DNA from 4 places in the Pedobacter folensis genome. Region 3 is predicted to be linked to each of the others. Evidence: riboswitches for the same ligand, from Rfam matches in the RefSeq annotation. Region 3 holds a riboswitch; each other region holds the start of a gene.
What was found. Region 3 has a riboswitch for S-adenosylmethionine ahead of AC04QZ_RS04620 (SusC/RagA family TonB-linked outer membrane protein). Riboswitches for the same ligand answer to the same signal wherever they lie in the genome.

Region 1 (3,150 bases), 530 kb from region 3:
AGGGAAATAACGCACATAATAACCGTCTGGGTGTTTGGTCCAGATACCACTTGGCACATCGCTTCTTGGTGGCGCCATACCCGCTATAATCGCATATTTTTCCATATCTGCGTAGGTATAATTTCCAGAAGCGACTAACTGGCGGATATTATTTTCTGCTTCAAAAACGGCCCTCACACCTGCAGGCAATTGATCTTTGGCCTTTTCCATTACATCGAAGGGTAAAATGCCTAATGCACCACCTTCTAATTGGGTAAGTTGTTTTGGTGTTAATAATTTAATGGCAGTTACTTTAACTTGTCCATTAAAATCGGCAAATTTTGTTCTGGCAATGATCGTCCAGAGTAAAGCCTGGATATCATGTTGGTCTACATCAGGATGTTTCTCAGCGCTTTTCAGAATAGAAACCACAATTTCTTCCTTCGGACCTAAAACTGGTGCAAACATATAACCATCGCCTTTTGATGGCGCAAAAGTTCCGGCTTTTAAACAATAACTTTTATTGGTCATTTCGTATAAACCTTCGCAAAGTACAAAACCACCCTCTGGGTTTTTAGGCAATAAATATAATGGCTGGGCCTTTAAATTTAATGAATTAATGAAATCAGGTAGCTTTTCGCCTTCTCTGTTTACATCTTCAAAGCTGGTGGTAATGGCAGCGGGCTGTTTTAAAAACTTGTCTACCCCTAAGGCTTTAGCACCCTGAGCAGTGCCTACTTTTAACAGTTTGTCTTTTAAACCTCCGAATTGGGCGTTTGCGCTGCTTAAACCTATTACAGTAAAGAGCAGGCCTAAACATAGGGCTTTTGTATTTTTCATCATGATTAAATTTAGATAGGTAACACAAACTTAGAATTTTAAGCGTTAATTTCTTATTAAAAGTTTCGCATTGTCATCACACCATAAAAATACACCATTCATTTTCAGTGCGTTAATGTAATTTCGAAATTTTATTTTGTGGATTAAAATTAAATTCAGACATTTGGAATATTATTTGGCAGAAAGCTAAATAAAAGTCAATCTTCACAGGTTGATTTATAAAGAAGTGGCGAGAGACTGGCTCGATGACCCACTGGCAACCCTCAGAAAGAGAAGGTGCCAATTCCTGACCGGATAACATGGTGTTATTTGGAGATATAAATTAGAACTGATGAAAACATTAAATCTTCAATCGCTAAGCGAACCCAGTGCTAACCTTAAAAAGGTAGAACGGACTTCTATTTCTTTTATTTGTTGCGAGATGCGTGCGATTACTTGTATGTGCTGTTGCATACAGTAATTTAAAAATCTTCCTTTTTTGTTTCTTTCAAATTGGAAGGTCCCGCGAAATCGGGATACGCCCTGTTAGGTTTTAGGATTACCCTAATTTCCACCTATCTAAATCACACCAAAAAAAAAATAGAAATTATGTCAACATCATATAAATTTGAAACTTTACAATTACACGCTGGTCAGGAAATAGATCCTACAACTGGATCAAGAGCGGTTCCTATTTATCAAACCACTTCTTACGGCTTTAAAAATGCCGAACATGGGGCTAATTTATTTGCTTTAAAAGAGTTTGGAAATATCTATACCCGGATCATGAATCCAACCAACGATGTTTTCGAAAAACGTATTGCGGCTTTAGAAGGTGGTGTAGCTGCTTTGGCCGTAGCCTCAGGACAAGCCGCTCAATTTATAGCCTTAAACAACATATTGGAAGCTGGAGACAGTATCGTTTCTTCATCTCACATTTACGGTGGAACTTATAATCAATTTAAAGTAGCTTTCAAACGTTTGGGTATACATGTCGATTTTGCAAATCCGGATGTGCCTGAAGAATTTGAAAACAAAATTACCGATAAAACCAAAGCGATCTTTTTAGAAACCATTGGCAATCCGGCGTTTAGTGTTCCTGATTTCGAAAAAATTGCGGCCATTGCAAAAAAATATGATCTGCCATTGGTGGTCGATAATACTTTCGGCGCAGGTGGTTATTTGTTTAAACCCTTAGAGCATGGCGCCAATATCGTGGTCGAATCGGCAACGAAATGGATTGGTGGCCACGGTACCAGTATTGGCGGTGTAATCGTTGATGGTGGAAATTACAACTGGGGCAATGGAAAATTCCCACAATTCTCTGAGCCTTCGGAAGGTTATCATGGTTTGGTTTTTAGCGATGTTTTTGGCATCGGCGGACCATTCGGCAATATCCAGTTTATTATCCGGGCCCGTGTAGAAGGATTAAGAGATCTTGGACCGGCCTTATCCCCTTTCAATTCTTTTCTTTTATTACAAGGATTAGAAACTTTATCGCTCCGCGTTCAGCGCCATGTAGATAATGCATTAGAATTAGCCACCTGGTTAGAAAACCATCCATTGGTTAAAGAAGTTCAATACCCTGGTTTGGCCAGCAGCAAATACAACAACCTGGCTAAAAAATATTTAAGCAATGGTTTTGGGGCAGTATTATCGTTCGAGTTGGCCGGAAGCAAAGAAAACGCAACACAGGTAATTGATAACTTAAAACTGGTATCGCATCTGGCCAATGTAGGTGATGCCAAAACATTGATCATTCAGCCTTCAGCCACAACACACCAGCAATTAAGCGAAACAGAACAATTGGCAGCGGGTGTTAAACCAAATGCCTTAAGGGTTTCAGTCGGCATTGAGCATATTGATGATATTAAAGCCGATTTCGAACAAGCGTTCGCCACCATTAAAGCTACCGCTCCAACAGCGCATTTACAAGCCTAACCGTTAATATTCCGAATACAACAAAACAATGAGTACAACATCAACATATCACTATAATAAACAGTTCAAATTAGAGAGCGGAAAAAAAATCCGTAACCTGCAGATTGCTTATCAAACTTATGGCAAATTAAATGCAAATAAAGATAATGTGATTTGGGTTTGCCATGCACTTACCGCCAATGCTGATGTTTTTGAATGGTGGGAAGGTTTATTCGGTCAAAACTCATTGTTCAATCCGGAAGAGCATTATATCGTTTGTGCCAATGTTTTAGGTTCGCATTATGGTAGCTCGAACCCATTAAGTACCAATCCCGTAACAGGTTTGCCTTATTATCTTTCATTTCCTCAGTTTACCATCCGCGATTTAGTATCGGCACACCAGTTATTGGCATCGCATTTAGGTATTGATTA
Region 2 (3,150 bases), on a different contig from region 3:
ATATTCTCCCTTAGCGTTACAAAACCGAGGTAGCTAAACTCAATTGTTTTTGCCGAAGATGGAGCAACGATGGAAAACCTCCCGTCTGCATCAGTTTGCGTGGCAATTTTACTGCCCGCTATTCTTACAGAAACAGCAGGAATGGGCAGCCCGTCTGCCACAGCTATTACCTTTCCTGTAATAACTTTGGTTTGTGCCCTGGCATTAAAGACTGCAAAAAGGCACAGTATAATAAGCGAAAATAACTTTCGTTTCATTTATGATGGTTTTAGTTAATGAATGTTGATGCCAGGTCCCAATTCATGGCAGATATTGAAATTTTACCCACAGCGATTTCATTGCTAACAGAAAAACTGCCTAGCCTTAAATCAACACAATGCTTTAAGAAGAAAAATGGGGTAATTTGGGAGAATAGGATAGTTTAAGCAGTAATACAATCGTTTACGGCTAAGGGACATCCATTTAATTGACGAACTAATTTTTTAGGATATTTTCATTATATTTGTTTGAGTGGTTAAACATTAAGTCGCATTATTGGTCACATACCGTGATAAATCACTTGATTCAGGGGCGGCCTCAATCGCCCCTGTTATTATTTATCTGGTAACCTTTTATACACTTTGCATAAAAGGGCAGCTGTCTTTTTTCTCTTATTATTTCTAAAACTTATTAATTAATTTTTATTGAACCGTATTCTTATCTATTTACTTTTAGCCTCCAGAAGCGACGCCAGTTTTTCTTTCAATGCTTCTCCACGAAGTCCTTTTGCGATAATCTTTCCATCTGGATCAATTAAAAAGTTTGCCGGGATAGATCTGATTCCATATTGTTTTGCTACCGCATTGTCCCAAAATTTTAGGTCAGAAACATGTGTCCATGTTAACTGGTCATCGGCAATGGCTTTTAACCAGGCCTCTTTTTTCCCAGGCTGATCTAAAGAAACACCCAATATGGTAAACCCTTTATCTTTATACTGATTATAGGCTGCTACTACATTAGGATTCTCCTGTCTGCAAGGTCCGCACCATGAAGCCCAAAAATCAACCAGAACATATTTTCCTTTAAAATCAGATAATTTTACCGGTTTATCGTTTACATCATTTTGTGTAAAATCGATTGCCTGAAGTCCAATTTTGGTTTTCTTTACTGCGTTGAAGTAAATTGAAACATCTTTACCAGCTTTACTTTCTTTTACCGTCCCATCTAAACCAGCATAAACCTGTTCGGCTTCTGCCTGTACGGTTTCACTGGTGGCAATCTGCTGAATTGCGTTTAAGCTTATGTAAGATTTAGGGTTTTTCCTTGCAAAATCAAGGTATATCGGTTCCAGCGCCTTACTTGCTGCTTCATAACGTTTATAAATCGAATCGGTTAGTGCCTTATTTTTTTTTTGTTCAGGACTAAGTTTACCAAATTCGCCGCTTATGGCTGCAAGTTTATCCTGTACAGGTTTGGTCAGTGCTTTTAACTTATCATTATCGGCATTTACTTTCGATCCGGTAATTGAAGCATTTTTTAAAGAATCTGCGGTGGCGAGTTTAAGGGTACCTGTTTCGAGATAAAAGGACAATACATCCCTTTTTCCGTTTTTTTCAACTGGTTTTCTATAAAGCGATGCCCTAACCGGATCGGCTACATGGCCAGAAAAGGAGAATGATCCATTTTTTAATTCTGTAGAATCGGTAAGCGATTGTCCGTTCTGAGCATAACTGAGGTATACTTTTTCGGGGGCTGATGATTTTTTCAGGGTTCCCTCAATAGAGAACGGTTTCTGTGCCATTGCTGCAACCGGAAGGATACTAATGGCAATTAGTAGTGATTTTTTCATGGTTTTTGGTTTTATGGGTTCTTTTTATAAAATAATTAAGTTCAAAGTTGAAACATCATGTAAGCCCAACTACCTGATAATACGCTCGAAATAGTTGTTGCCTTTCAGCTGGAAGATATCAGGTTTCATCCCGGCAAAAACTTTGTTCGGGAGTGGTATCGTCAGCGCTGGTGTTTAAATAAATGTTCATTTTTTAATCTTTAAAATTTACCACAGGCTCATTCAGATTCTTTAGCGAAATCTTTCTTATCTTTCCTTGGTTAGAGGAAGGATTTAGCACCTTATTTGGCAACAGGTTGCTAAGACATCACAGGGCCTTTCCCTCAGTCTTTCTGGATAAGTCTGCAAAATTATTCCTTGCAGGAGCAAATATATATAATTCCTATAGATTTTGTAGTCTTTTTATTTAAAGTCTAAAAAAAGTGGTTATACCTGTAAAAACGCTCATGAAAATTGCATATCTATGACTGTTGATGTAACAAACTTGGTGGATATTTAAGCTGCTATGCAAGGGAAGAAACCCTTTAAATGATAAAGGCCACCTTACAGGTAGCCTTTAATGTGGTGGAGAATATCGGATTCGAACCGATCACCTCTTCACTGCCAGCGAAGCGCTCTAGCCAAATGAGCTAATCCCCCAATTTTAAATTTTCAAGCTTCCTGCCCGAGCAGCAAAAATAGCAAATACTTTCTCGAATGCAAATGATAATTCATTTTTTAATTAATCTTTAGGTTTAAAAGCAAGCAAGGCCATTAAACAGATTACCGCAAACACCGATTGCATAGGATAATTGATGAACAGAAAAAGTACAAATGTGGCAATAAGCAACAGCACAAAAAACATAATGGCCTTAAAAACGGTATCCATATAACACATGGCTACAACAGCCAAAAGGTAAAAAGGAATAATAACGGCAGCTATAAACATCGCCGAAAATAAATTCCTAATATTAACCGAACATTAAATATGCTTTAGGTTTAATTGCTTAAAGTTTTGAATTAAATATATTCGTTAACTTCTTTTTTGTTTAACAGCTCCTGATAACAATCTACAAATTGGGCCACGTTATAGCCATCCATCAAGGCATGGTTTACGTGTATGGAAACCGACATTATTTTTCTCCCGTTTTCATCTCTAACTTTACCAAAAGATATTTTAGGGCAGCTATCCTGATAAGCATAATTGCGGGCATGTGATAAAGAAGTGAAATTTAACCAGGGTAGTGCCGAATAGTGGATTACATTTTCGCCTGATGAGGAAGGGATTAAACCTTTGCTGGCCTGCACCTTTTCAATCTCTTTATTGGCCGCTGTCCTAAAAT
Region 3 (3,150 bases):
GGGAGTTTTTAAGGGTATAAAGTCCTGCAATGGCCAGTTTTGGTGCACTTTGATCATTCTGTTCAATATATTGCCTGCGAATGTTACCTCCTCCCAGCAATTCGAGACTAAAATCGTCATTTAACTGTTTGTTAAAATTTAAGGTCGCATCGGTATTGTTCTCATTCACGGTGAAAGCACTTTCCGTGTACGAGCCAAAAGGCGTGCCGTTCGTACCATAAGCAATCCTCACTTTACGCCTATCATTGTAATAATCTGTTCCGGTTCTGAAATTGAAATCAAGTCCGTCAATAATTTTATAATTCAGTGCAACACTTCCAATAATACGGTTACGGTTTTGCGATACGGTATTCTCGTAAGCTACCCAATATGGATTGCTGTAATAGCTGTTGTTCCAGTTAAACGTTTTTCCATTTTCATCCAAATAATTTTTCAATTGGTTAATATCAACCTGACGACCAAACCAGGTAAACTGCAACATGGTACTGGTTGATCTTGAACCACCCGTTCCAGGTAAGTTATCAGAGTTAAGTCTGCTGTAGTTTGCGTTCGCTGTTAAACTTAATTTAGGGGTTATTTTTAAGGTAGTATTCAGCACAAATGAATTTTTGCCCTGTCCGGAGTTAGGCACAATACCCACCTGTTTTAAGTTGTTGTATGATATCCGATAGTCGTACTTTTCACCTGCATCTGCAACCGATACGCCATTGTTTAATGAATATCCGGTTTGAAAGAAGTCGCGCACATTATCAGGGTGTGCTACAAATGGAACCGCCACTCCTTTCGAATAAAATTGTGGAATTAATCTGCCATCCAATTTTGGTCCCCAGCTTTCGTCTACTCCATCATTAAGGCCTTTACCTGCACCATCTACATAACTGAACTGACCTTCTGAACCCTGACCAAAGGCATTTTGATAAACGGGAAGGGTGAGTAACGTTTCTAAAACGGCATTTGAATTGACCTCAATTCCCAATCCTTTTTTCGATTTACCGGTTTTGGTTTTAATGAGGATAACCCCTGCTGCAGCCCTCGAACCATATAGTGCCGCGGCATTTGGTCCTTTTAACACACTTATTGATTCTATATCTTCGGGATTGATATCCGAAATGGTATTTGCATAATCTCTTGCCCCAGCCGAATTTAACTGAGAATTGTCTACCGGAATTCCGTCAACCACAAATAAAGGCTGGTTATTTCCGGCAATAGAGGTTTCACCTCTGATGACTACCCGTGATGAACCCATACTCCCCTGGCTATTGGTTACCCTTACACCGGCTATTTTTCCGGCGAGTGCATTTACCAGGTTGGATTCTTTAGCTTCAGCCAAATCCTGTCCTTTCAATTCCTGAACCGCATAACCGAGCGATTTCTTCTGTCTTGAAATACCCAGGGCCGTAACCACTACTTCATCCAGCGCATTATCGCTCGACTGGAGAATGACTGAAATCGGGCCGGCATTTTTATTGATCTGTATTTCCTGGCTCTTAAAACCGATGTAAGAAAACAACAGGGTACCTTTATCTGGTGCATTGATAGAGAAAGCGCCCTTTGCATCAGAAATCGTGGCTTGTTTAGTTTCTTTTATTAAAACGGAAACACCAGGGAGTGTTTCACCATCTGCCGACTTTACCGTTCCGGTAACCTTCGCATCCTGAGCGGAAAGCTTTTGCGCGATGAGGAGCAGCAAGATAAACGCTATTGATTTTAAATTTTTAAACATATTGTGTAGTTAATAATTAGTTAAAAGGGATAATAATTTTGGGCAAAACCATTTCACCACGACTAAAACGTGTTTGTTTTTAAAGCAAATAAGGATTGGTTAGTCTAAAAAAGCCTGTTAAAACGGAGCAATTTTAACAGACTCCACGCATTCGGAAGCCTGCGTTAGGGTTTACATCAATGGATTTCAGCTCGTCTGTCTTTTTCATTTGAATGATTTTATTTAATGCATAATTTAATCTCAAGAACGCATTCAGGGCAAAAAAAAAGCACCCCTTAAATCAGAAGTGCTCCATATAATTCTTATAAGGATAACGCAAACAACTGACTTAACTACCCCAGATTCATCCGGGATGGAATTAGCACCATTTCTAAAAATTAGATGGTTGCTAAGGCTTCACAGGGCCATTCCCTCCGCCTTTCTTGATAAGTATTTTAAAATAACTGGGGCAAAGGTATAATTAATTCCATTTATCCTATAGTTTTTATAGATTTTTATTCAAATATTTTTTCTTTGGCAATTACATCCCTATATTTGTCGACTAATTTAGTCGATTAAACACATCCCAATGAAACTCAAATCCCTATTAACAGCCCTATTGGCCATATCAACCACCTTTACCTATGCACAGGAACATACTACATTAGCAAATAACCAGGCGAAAAAACTTCAGGAGAAAAAACAAAAAACTTTTGTTGCCCTTGGTAGCTGGCGCGGGATAGCTAAAGTAAAGGAAGGATTAGAAATCCCTTTCAACTTCGAGATCAGTGAAAAAAGCGGACAGCAGAAATTATATTTTCGTAATGCCGAAGAGCGTTTTGAGGGTGGTCTGATTAAACAAACATCCGATTCACTTTTCGTTAAACTGGACCAGTTTGATAACGAACTCGCCTTTGCCATAGACGGCGACCAGTTAACCGGTACATTAAGGAAACAGGATAATACAGGTAAAGCTTTGGTGATTGTTGCCGAGCGAAAAAATTACCGTTTCAAAACGACAGCTAAACCTGCAACAGCAGATTATTCCGGCAGTTATGATGTGGTTTTTAAATCTCCCAATGGCAAAGCGGAAAAAACAGTAGGTTTATTTAAACAGACGGGAAACAAACTAACAGGTACTTTTTTACGGGTGACCGGCGATTCGCGTTACCTGGAAGGTGTTGTAGAAGGAAATGAATTTCAACTTTCGAGCTTCATTGGCTCCTCTCCTGCCTATTACAAAGGAACTTTCCAGGCAGATGGTTCGTTAACAGGCGAAATTTTAGGTGCAAGGGGAAGTCAGCCTTTTACCGGAACCAAAAACAAAGATGCAGCCCTACCCGATCCTTACAAACTTACTTATCTGAAAAAAGGATACAAAACACTTGATTTTAGCTTTCCTGATGTAAACGGTAAAAAGATTTCGTTAAAGGATGAGAAATACAAAA
Region 4 (3,150 bases), on a different contig from region 3:
GTTATTACGAAGAATGGTTTCAGGAAGTAGAAGACGGCTGGATTGTGGGCGTAAATTTTCAGCAACACGTTATTACCGAGTTTCGCGACAATAACATCGATTATTACATTAACTTTGGTGGTGCTTTTGACAACCTGCCATGGCGCACCTTAAAACCTTTACAGTTCTTTAAAAAAGTTGAAGAACTGCTGACAAAAAGATTAAACTAAATATTTATTTTTATATAGTTAAATACACAAAATTTAAAATGGAACAACAAAATTATCAATATCAGGACAACAGTGTTTTTGTACAGGAAAAATCTGCATCTAAACGTTTCTTCGGAAATGTTTTCTTATGGATGTTCGTCGCACTAGCTGTTTCTACAGTTGCAGCTTATTTTATCGCCAGTACACCGGCGGTATTGGATTATCTTTTATCCTATAACCCACAAACAGGTAAGGGCGGCTTTACCGTTTTAGGGTACATCGCAATATTTGCTCCTCTAGGGTTAGTATTCTTAATGGGTGCTGGTATGCAAAGAATGTCTTATCAGGCATTAATTGGTGTGTTTTTGCTTTATTCTATATTAACAGGAGTAATGCTCAGCTTTATCTTGTTAACTTACTCCTTGCCATCAGTTGTAATTAGTTTTGCTGCGGCTGCTGCGATATTTGCGGTAATGGCAATAATGGGATATACCACAGATACCGATCTAAGTAAATTTGGCCCTATATTATTTGCAGGTGTAATTGGTTTGGTGATCATCAGCATAATCAATATGTTTTTAGGTAGCTCAACATTGGGTTACATTATGGGTTTTATCGGAGTGGCGATTTTTACTGCATTAACTGCGTACAAAGTTCAGGAGCTTAAAAGAATTGGTGAAGGATTAGATGAAAACGGAAACACTTTAGGTGTAAATGAGAGCAAAAAGCTAGCAATTATGGGTGCGTTGTCGCTTTATATCACTTTTATCAACTTGTTTTTGTCGCTGTTACGCATTTTCGGTAACAGAAGATAAACCTAAATAACAGAACAATATTCTTAAGGCTGCGCAGTTTTGCGTGGCCTTTGTAATTTTATTTGGTAGCGAAGCGATAATTTTTGGAATTGATGTTGCTTTGTTGCATTTTTGTATGCTTATTAAGAAAGACGGAGGGATTAGACCCAACGAAGTCTTAGCAACCTGTAACCATACAAGGTGCTAAATTCTATTCTGCAAATAGCGGAAACAGATAAGTTTAGGATTACGATTCACGTACCAACTTTTTAAATAAGCCTTTTAGGATGTAATAATGTATAATGGAAGATGTATGATATGTCTTGCCATTTGCCATTTTCCATCCCACATTTTACACAACAAATGGGTATAAGAGAAGAATTAGAAAAACGTATTTTGGTGATTGATGGTGCAATGGGTACCATGATTCAGCGATATACCTTAACCGAAGAAGATTTTAGAGGGGAGCGATTTAAAAACCATCCCTGTGATGTAAAAGGCAATAACGATTTGCTCAACATCACACGTCCGGATATTATTAAAACAATACACCTGGAGTACCTGGCGTCTGGTGCCGATATTATCGAAACCAACACGTTTAGTACACAGCGCATTTCCATGGCCGATTACCAGATGGAAGACCTTTCTTACGAAATGAGTTTCGAAGGCGCGCGAGTGGCAAAAGAAGCCGTAAACGAGTTCATGGCTGCAAATCCAGACCGTAAATGTTTTGTGGCTGGTGCTATAGGCCCAACAAACCGTACCCTTTCCATGTCGCCTAATGTAAACGACCCTGGTTTTAGGGCGGTTTATTTTGATGAGCTGGAAGCCGCTTATTACGAGCAGGTACGTGGTTTGGTTGATGGTGGTTCGGATGTATTATTAATCGAAACCATTTTCGATACTTTAAATGCTAAAGTGGCCATTGTAGCCATTAAAAAATATGAAGAGGTAATTGGCCGTAAACTGGAGATCATGATTTCCGGCACCATTACCGATGCCTCCGGAAGGACACTTTCAGGTCAAACTGCCGAAGCTTTCTTAAACTCTGTCATGCATGCAAAACCATTAAGTATTGGTTTTAACTGTGCTTTGGGTGCTAAAGAAATGCGTCCGCATATCGAGGAACTCGCTGCAAAAGCAGGCTGTTATGTTTCGGCCTATCCAAATGCAGGTTTACCAAACGAATTTGGTGCTTATGATGAACAACCGCACGAAACGGCACATTTGGTTGATGACTTTATTGCATCAGGTTTTGTGAACATCGTGGGAGGCTGTTGTGGTACTACACCAGAGCATATTGGCTGTATTGCGAAAAATGCAAGGAAAGCGGAACCCCGCAAAATCCCGGTATTGGAGCCTTACATGCGTTTAAGCGGATTGGAGCCTGTAACCATTACTCCGGAAAGCATTTTCGTGAATATTGGTGAAAGAACCAATATTACAGGATCTCCTAAATTCTCTAAACTGATTTTGGGTGGCGATTACGAAGCTGCACTGGCTGTTGCTTTGCAGCAGGTTGAAGGCGGTGCGCAGGTAATTGATGTGAACATGGATGAAGGGATGTTGGATTCAGAAGCCGCGATGACTAAGTTTTTAAACCTCATTGCTTCTGAACCGGATATTGCCAAATTGCCAATCATGGTCGATTCATCTAAATGGTCGGTTATCGAAAATGGCTTAAAATGTTTGCAGGGAAAAGGAATCGTAAACTCCATCTCATTAAAAGAGGGTGAAGATAAATTCCGCGAAAGCGCCCGCAAAATTATGCAATATGGCGCTGCAGTGGTAGTTATGGCTTTTGATGAGCAAGGTCAGGCCGATAATTATGAGCGCAGGAAAGAAATCTGTAAAAGAAGTTACGATATCCTGGTAAACGAAATTGGTTTCCCGGCAGAAGATATTATTTTCGATCCGAACATCTTAACCGTAGCAACAGGACTCGAAGAGCATAACAATTATGCCGTCGATTTTATAAATGCCACCCGTTGGATCAAAGAAAACCTGCCTCATGCTAAAGTGAGCGGAGGGGTTTCTAACATTTCTTTCTCTTTCAGGGGAAATAATACCGTTCGCGAAGCGATGCACTCTGCATTTCTTTATCACGCCATCCAGGCTGGTTTAGATATGGGGATTGTGAACGCCGGAATGTTGGAGGTTTATCAGGA

Region 1: linked by a shared signal. The riboswitch ahead of AC04QZ_RS02475 (O-acetylhomoserine aminocarboxypropyltransferase/cysteine synthase family protein) and the one ahead of AC04QZ_RS04620 (SusC/RagA family TonB-linked outer membrane protein) in region 3 are both predicted to bind S-adenosylmethionine.
Region 2: linked by a shared signal. The riboswitch ahead of AC04QZ_RS15325 (redoxin domain-containing protein) and the one ahead of AC04QZ_RS04620 (SusC/RagA family TonB-linked outer membrane protein) in region 3 are both predicted to bind S-adenosylmethionine.
Region 4: linked by a shared signal. The riboswitch ahead of metH (methionine synthase) and the one ahead of AC04QZ_RS04620 (SusC/RagA family TonB-linked outer membrane protein) in region 3 are both predicted to bind S-adenosylmethionine.

The regions. Positions count from the first base shown of each region.
Region 1 covers NZ_JBWJIF010000001.1:623,659-626,808, reverse strand. Annotated here, with positions in the region: gene AC04QZ_RS02480 (hypothetical protein) at 1-822, opposite strand, end outside; SAM riboswitch class I at 1,033-1,143, shown strand; gene AC04QZ_RS02475 (O-acetylhomoserine aminocarboxypropyltransferase/cysteine synthase family protein) at 1,408-2,739, shown strand; gene AC04QZ_RS02470 (homoserine O-acetyltransferase family protein) at 2,768-3,150, shown strand, end outside.
Region 2 covers NZ_JBWJIF010000003.1:163,938-167,087, reverse strand. Annotated here, with positions in the region: gene AC04QZ_RS15330 (SusC/RagA family TonB-linked outer membrane protein) at 1-257, opposite strand, end outside; gene AC04QZ_RS15325 (redoxin domain-containing protein) at 701-1,828, opposite strand; SAM riboswitch class I at 2,072-2,171, opposite strand; tRNA gene AC04QZ_RS15320 (tRNA-Ala) at 2,391-2,467, opposite strand; gene AC04QZ_RS15315 (hypothetical protein) at 2,550-2,756, opposite strand; gene AC04QZ_RS15310 (CatA-like O-acetyltransferase) at 2,828-3,150, opposite strand, start outside.
Region 3 covers NZ_JBWJIF010000001.1:1,151,883-1,155,032, forward strand. Annotated here, with positions in the region: gene AC04QZ_RS04620 (SusC/RagA family TonB-linked outer membrane protein) at 1-1,723, opposite strand, end outside; SAM riboswitch class I at 2,049-2,155, opposite strand; gene AC04QZ_RS04625 (peroxiredoxin family protein) at 2,292-3,150, shown strand, end outside.
Region 4 covers NZ_JBWJIF010000002.1:922,468-925,617, forward strand. Annotated here, with positions in the region: gene AC04QZ_RS12555 (hypothetical protein) at 1-209, shown strand, start outside; gene AC04QZ_RS12560 (Bax inhibitor-1/YccA family protein) at 248-1,003, shown strand; SAM riboswitch class I at 1,120-1,224, shown strand; gene metH (methionine synthase) at 1,346-3,150, shown strand, end outside.